One region of the Sulfitobacter sp. 1A10359 genome, then DNA from elsewhere that is predicted to be linked to it. Evidence: riboswitches for the same ligand, from Rfam matches in the RefSeq annotation. Region 1 holds a riboswitch; the other holds the start of a gene.
What was found. A riboswitch is a leader RNA that binds a small molecule or an ion and turns the genes downstream of it on or off. The one in region 1 is predicted to bind thiamine pyrophosphate.
Positions count from the first base shown of each region.

Region 2: linked by a shared signal. The riboswitch ahead of thiD (bifunctional hydroxymethylpyrimidine kinase/phosphomethylpyrimidine kinase) and the one ahead of thiB (thiamine ABC transporter substrate binding subunit) in region 1 are both predicted to bind thiamine pyrophosphate.

Region 1 covers NZ_JBIFGB010000003.1:495,927-499,331, reverse strand. The annotation lists gene ACGYK2_RS10810 (thiamine/thiamine pyrophosphate ABC transporter permease ThiP) at 1-1,014, opposite strand, end outside; gene thiB (thiamine ABC transporter substrate binding subunit) at 990-1,967, opposite strand; TPP riboswitch at 2,002-2,103, opposite strand; gene aroC (chorismate synthase) at 2,196-3,305, shown strand; gene ACGYK2_RS10795 (DMT family transporter) at 3,316-3,405, shown strand, end outside.
Region 2 covers NZ_JBIFGB010000001.1:604,882-608,286, forward strand. The annotation lists gene ACGYK2_RS02985 (error-prone DNA polymerase) at 1-1,406, shown strand, start outside; TPP riboswitch at 1,518-1,614, shown strand; gene thiD (bifunctional hydroxymethylpyrimidine kinase/phosphomethylpyrimidine kinase) at 1,681-2,484, shown strand; gene ACGYK2_RS02995 (FAD-dependent oxidoreductase) at 2,477-3,405, shown strand, end outside.

The DNA of each region.
Region 1 (3,405 bases):
CAGCAGGGCCAGCACCGCCACGCTCAACCCCGCCACCAGAATGCTATTCCCGGAGGCCTGCCAGACCGAGGCAGGCAGTTGCGCGACCCCCGCCAGCCCGCGCAGCACCACGGCCCCCAGCGGCAGCAGCAAGAACAGCGCGGCGAGCGCGATCACCAGCCCGTCCAACGCTCGCTGCACGCCGCCCCGCGCATCCCAGCGGCGCAGGGGGCGGTCCAACCCGCCGCCCAAGCTGATCGGCGGGATCAGCCAAAGCGCTGCCACCGCCGCTGCGCCAGCCAGAACAAGCTGCACCACGGACAGAAGCGCGGCGCGCCCCAGATCAAAGTCAAACCGAAAGGCCTGATAGATCGCCAATTCAACCGTCGTCGCCCGCGGCCCACCGCCTAGCGTCAGCGCCACGGCGAAACTGGTCAGGCAAATCACAAAAATTAGCGCCGCCACACCGGGCAGCACCTGCCGCAGCATCGGCCATTCCAGCGCCAGAAACAGCGCCCGCGGCGTCATCTGGAGCTGCCCCGCGAGCCGAAACCGCTCGGACGGGATGCTCTGCCAGCCTTGCAGCAAAAGCCGCGTCGCAAGCGGCAGGTTGAAGAAGACATGCGCCAGAACCACGCCATGCAGCCCGTAGATTGACACCGGCGGCAGGCCAAGAGCCGCGCCAAACTGGTTCAGCACGCCCGAGCGGCCAAAGACGGTCAGCAGCCCCAGCACCGCCACGATCACCGGCAGAATGAAAGGCGCGCCCAGCAGCGTGATCAGCGCCCCACGCCCCCAGAACCGCCGCCGCGCCAAGGCCCGCGCCACCGGCACGGCCAGCAGCACCGAAAGCACCGCCGACCAGACCGCCTGCGTCGCGGTAAACCGCACCGCCGCCCAATCCGCCGGGCCAAGCCCTGCGCCCACATCGGCTGCCGCGAAAACGGCGACCAAAGCGGCAAGGATCAGCCCCGCCACCAGCGCGGCGGCGAAAAGCCCCGTCTTGCCGCTTAACGCGACAGCGCGGTCAGCCATTCGTCCAAAGCCTCCTCACGGAGCGCGGGGACCTCGCCGTTCGGTACCAACAGCGCCTTGCCGGGCTGGATCATGCCCTCGAACCCTGCGGGCAGACCGCCTTCGGGCGTCACGGCGGGATACATCCAGTTGGTCGTCGGCAGCACCGATTGCGCGGCATCAGAGACGAGGTATTGCAAGAACCGATCCGCCAGTTCCGGCTGATCCGACCCGGCGAGCTTCCCCGCCACTTCGATCTGCATGTAATGGCCCTCGTCGAACAGCGCCGCGGTCTTGCTGTCGTCCTCCTCCGCGATCAGGTGATAGGCCGGAGAGGTGGTGTAGCTCAGCACCATATCGGCTTCGCCTTCGAGGAAGAGTCCGTAGGCTTCGGACCACCCTTTGGTCACGGTCACGACGTTATCCGCCAGTCCTGCCCAAACCTCAGGTGCGTCGTCGCCGTATGCCGCTTTGACCCACATCAGCAGGCCCAAACCGGGCGTTGAGGAGCGCGGGTCTTGGATCACGATTTTCAGATCGCTTTCGGCCAGCGCTTTGAAATTACCGGGCGCGCCCAGATCGGTGCCGTGGACAAAGGCGAAGTAGCCCCAGTCATAGGGCACGAAGACCTCGTCTTCCCAAGTGATCGGCAGGTCATAGTCGGCCTGCAACCCGCTCGGCGCAAACAGATCGGTCTCTTTCGCGGCGGCGACAAGGCTGGTGTCCAGCCCCAGCACGATATCCGCGTCGGACCGTGCGCCTTCAAGCTTGAGCCGCGCCAGCAAGGCCGCACCGTCGCCCATGCCGACGAATTTCAGATCGCAGCCGCAGTGGGCCTCGAACCCCTCTTCGATGGCCGGGCCCGGCCCCCATTCGGTGACGAAACTGTCGTAGGTATAGACCGTCAGTTCAGGCGTCTCGGCCCATGCGGCCGATGCGCCCATGACGCCCGCAGCAAGTGTAAGATACTTCATCGCATCCTCCTTTTGCGGCGAAAGGTAAAAGGTGGATGTCTGTCCTGACCTTCCCTCCGCCGGTGTTAACCGGTTCAGGTTCAACGGGTCCGCACAGCATGCACATCTCAGCCCAAAGGCCCCCCGAGGTAGCGTCAGGGGTAGATCGGACCTGCACAATTGGCAAGGCAAATCCCCTTGAGGCAGGGCGCTGGCCCGGCTAAGGGTTTGACAACAGGAGGTCCGCCCATGTCGATCAACAGCTTTGGCCATCTTTACCGGGTCACTACATGGGGCGAGAGCCACGGGCCCGCCCTTGGGGCGACCATCGACGGCTGCCCCCCCGACGTGCCGATTGACGAGGGCATGATTCAACATTGGCTCGACAAGCGCAAACCGGGCCAGAACAAATACACCACTCAGCGGCGCGAAGCGGATGAAGTGCGGATCCTGTCGGGCACCTTCGAAGGGGTCACCACCGGCACGCCGATCCAGTTGATGATCGAGAACACCGATCAGCGTTCCAAAGACTACGGCGACATCAAGGACAAGTTCCGCCCCGGTCACGCCGACATCACCTATTTCCAAAAATACGGCATCCGCGACTATCGCGGGGGTGGCCGTTCCTCGGCCCGGGAAACCGCCGCGCGGGTGGCGGCGGGCGGTCTGGCGCGTGAGGCGATCAAGGCGCTGGCGCCGGAGCTTCAGATCACCGGCTACATGGTGCAGATGGGGCCGCATAAGATCGACCGCGATGCCTTTGACTGGGACCAGATCGACCAAAACCCCTTTTGGGTGCCGGATGCCAAAGCAGCGGCGGACTGGGCCGACTACCTCGACGGGCTGCGCAAATCGGGCAGCAGCGTCGGCGCGATCATCGAAGTGACGGCGCGCGGCGTGCCTGCGGGCCTCGGCGCGCCGGTCTATGGCAAGCTCGACACCGATCTGGCCGCCGCGATGATGAGCATCAATGCCGTCAAGGGCGTGGAGATCGGCGAGGGCATGTCGGCGGCGATGCTGACCGGCGAATTGAATGCCGATGAGATCACCATGGGACCCGATGGGCCGGAATATTCCTCGAACCACGCCGGCGGCATCTTGGGCGGGATCAGCACCGGGCAGGATGTGGTGCTGCGTTTCGCGGTGAAGCCGACCTCCAGCATCCTGACCACGCGGCGCACGATCACGAAACAGGGCGAAGAGACCGAGATCATCACCAAGGGCCGTCACGATCCCTGCGTCGGCATCCGCGCGGTGCCGGTGGGCGAGGCGATGATGGCCTGCGTGCTGCTGGATCACCTGCTGCTGCATCGCGGACAGATTGGCCAGAACCGCGGCATAATTGGCCCCGAGGCGTGAGGATCAAAGCATGAAAGTCGATGATTTCTCCGCCCGCCCCGCCCTTGGTGTCGGACTGAAAATCACGGCGATCCTGCTTTTCACCTGCATGTCCGCGATC
Region 2 (3,405 bases), on a different contig from region 1:
CCGGCCCCATTCAGGGCGACATGGTCCACCCCTATCTGCGCCGCCGTCAGGGGTTGGAGAGCGTCGTCTACCCCGCCCCCGGCCCAGCCTATCCGCAGGACGAGCTTTTCAGCATCCTCAGCCGGACGCTGGGCGTGCCGATCTTTCAGGAACAGGCGATGAAAATCTCCATCGACGCGGCACAGTTTTCCCCGACCGAGGCGAACGAGCTGCGCAAGGCCATGGCCACCTTCCGCTCGCGCGGGACGATCGAGAAGCTGCAGGACAAGATGGTGGGCCGCATGACAAAACGCGGCTACGATCCGGTCTTCGCGCAGCGCTGCTTCGACCAGATCAAGGGCTTTGGCGAATACGGTTTCCCCGAAAGCCATGCGGCGAGTTTCGCCAAGCTGGTCTATGTCTCGTCATGGATGAAATGCCACTACCCGGCGGCCTTTGCCTGCGCGCTCTTGAACTCGCAACCGATGGGGTTTTACGCGCCGGCGCAGATCGTGCGCGATGCGCGTGAACATCAGGTCGAGGTGCGGCCCGTGGACGTGAACCTCTCGGACTGGAACTGCACGCTGGAGCCTTGTGGCGAGGGCTTTGCCCTGCGCTTGGGGCTGCGCATGGTGGACGGCCTGCAGGAAAAGGCGGGCGCGCGGATCATGGACCGGCGCGAGACGCCTTACGCGGATGTCGAAGACCTCAAGAGCCGCGCCGGGCTGGATGCCAAGGCGATCCGCCAGCTCGCCGCCGCCGATACGATGCGCAGCATGGGGATCGACCGGCGCCAAGCGCTCTGGCAGGCCCAAGGGCTGCGCGACGCGCCCGCCTTGCCGATCTTCGACCATGTCGAAGCCTCGGCCCGCGGCCCGGAGCCGGAGGTGCATCTGCCGGTGATGCCGAAGGCGGAGCAGGTGGTGGCCGACTACCAGACGCTGCGCCTGTCGCTGAAGGCGCATCCGATGTCCTTCTACCGCGGGAGCCTTGCGGCGCAGGGGTTTTCCTCGGCCCGGGACCTTTCGCGCATGGGCCACGGGCGGCGGGTAAAGCTGGCGGGGCTGGTGCTGGTGCGCCAGAAACCCGGCAGCGCCAAGGGGGTGTGTTTCATCACGCTGGAGGATGAATTTGGCGTCGCCAACCTCGTGATCTGGCCCAATATGTTCAAGCTCTACCGCCCCACGATCATGTCGTCGCGGCTTCTGGTCGTGGAGGGGCGCGTGCAGACCGACGGGCGGGTGATACACGTGGTGGCCGAGCGGCTTGAGAACCGCTCTGACCGGCTGGCAGCACTATCGGAGGCACCGATGCCCGGCATCACGACGCGCGGCGATCACCCAACCCATCCGCTGCCCGGTCAGGTGGCCATGCACGGCCACCCGCGCGATGCCAAGGTGATCCCCAAATCGCGGGATTTTCATTAACGAATCCTCATGCAATGCATGAGGTACACACCGCAACTACATGATATAAAAAGCAAACCAATAAATAACCGATCCCCTGTTGACCCTCTGAACGCCCCTCGCTAGCCTGCCGGAAATCCGTTGGGGTGCCGCAAGGCTGAGAGGTGAAAACCGACCCATCGAACCTGATCCGGGTCGTACCGGCGTAGGGAACGGAAGCAAGCATCGGCCCATCCGGGCGGTCGTTTACCCCGTATCTCCATGCCCTCGGCCCATCTAACGAATGGGGGGCCGAATGGCGTTTCAAGCACTAACGATTGCGGGGTCCGACAGCGGCGGCGGGGCGGGGATTCAGGCCGATCTCAAGACCTTCAGCGCGCTTGGCGTCTATGGGGCCAGCGTGCTCACCGCCGTGACCGCACAGAACACCCGCGCCGTCACCGCGGTCGCCATGATCGCGCCTGCGATGATCCGCGCGCAGATGGCGGCGGTCTTTGGCGATCTGGCCATCGGCGCGGTCAAGATTGGCATGTTGGGCGACCCGGCCACGATCTCCGCCGTGGCCGAGGAGCTGGCCGACTGCGCCGCGCCCATTGTGCTCGACCCGGTGATGGTGGCGAAATCCGGCGATGCGCTCCTCTCTGCCGAAGCGGTCAAAACCCTGCGCGACCGGATGCTGCCCCGCGCCTATGTGCTGACGCCAAACCTGCCCGAGGCCGCACGGCTGCTGGACACAGAAGAAGCCACCGACGAGGCCACCATGCTCGCGCAGGGCCGCGCGCTGCTGTCGCTCGGCCCCCGCGCGGTGCTGATGAAGGGCGGCCATGGCAAGGGCGAGACCTGTGTCGATCTGCTGATTTCCGAGGCCGACACCCTGCGCCTTTCCGCGCCCCGCCAGCAGACGGCGAACACCCATGGCACCGGCTGCACGCTCTCTGCCGCCATTGCCGCCGGTCTGGCGCGGGGCCAGCCTCTGCCGCAGGCGGTGGAAGCCGCCCATAGCTATCTGCAACGCGCCATTGCCGCGGCGGACGCCCTCAACATCGGCCATGGCCACGGGCCGGTGCATCATTTTCACGGCGTTTGGCCCCATGAGTGATGTCACGATCATCGGCGCGGGCGTGGCAGGGCTCTGGGCCGCGCGGGCCTGTCTGGCGCAGGGGCTGCGGCCAAGGCTCGTTGACCGCAAAGGCCCGCCCGGGCCGCACGGCTGTTCGTGGTGGGCGGGCGGCATGCTCGCCCCCTTTTGCGAAGGCGCGCTGAGCGAGCCTGCGGTGGTAACCCATGGGCGGCGTGCCGCGGCGCTATGGGGGAAGATCACGGAAGTCACCCATCGGGGCACGCTGGTCCTCGCCCCCGAGCGGGACCGCGCGGAATTGCAGCGTTTCGCCGCCCGCACCGAAGGCCACAGCGACTGCGACGCCGAAGCCATCGCGGCCTGTGAGCCGGACCTCGCCGGGCGCCATCGCCGCGGGTTGTTCTTTGCCGAGGAAGCGCATCTGAACCCGCGCCAAGCGCTGCAAGACCTGACCCATGCGCTGGCCGCCGAGGGCGTGACGGTTAAGACCACGGCCCTCACCCCTTCGGAGGTCACAGGCCCGGTGATCGACTGCCGCGGCATGGTGGCCCGCGACGCTCTGCCCGGTTTGCGTGCCGTGCGCGGCGAGATGATCCTGCTGCGCGCGCCTGAGATCGCCCTCACCCGCCCGATCCGCCTGCTGCACCCGCGCCATCCGCTCTACGTCGTGCCGCGCGGGCAAGGCATCTACATGCTGGGCGCGACCCAGATCGAAAGCGCCAGCCGCAGCGGCATGACCGCCCGCTCGGCGCTGGAACTGCTCTCAGCCGCCTATGCGCTCGACCCGCGCTTTGCCGAGGGCGAGATCATCGAGATGGGCGCCGACCTGCGCCCGGCTTTCGCCGACAACCTGCCCGGCATCGTGCAGCGCGGGGCGGTGCTGCATCTGAACGGATTGTTCCGGCACGGTTTTCTCATGGCGCCCGCCTTGGCCGAACAGGC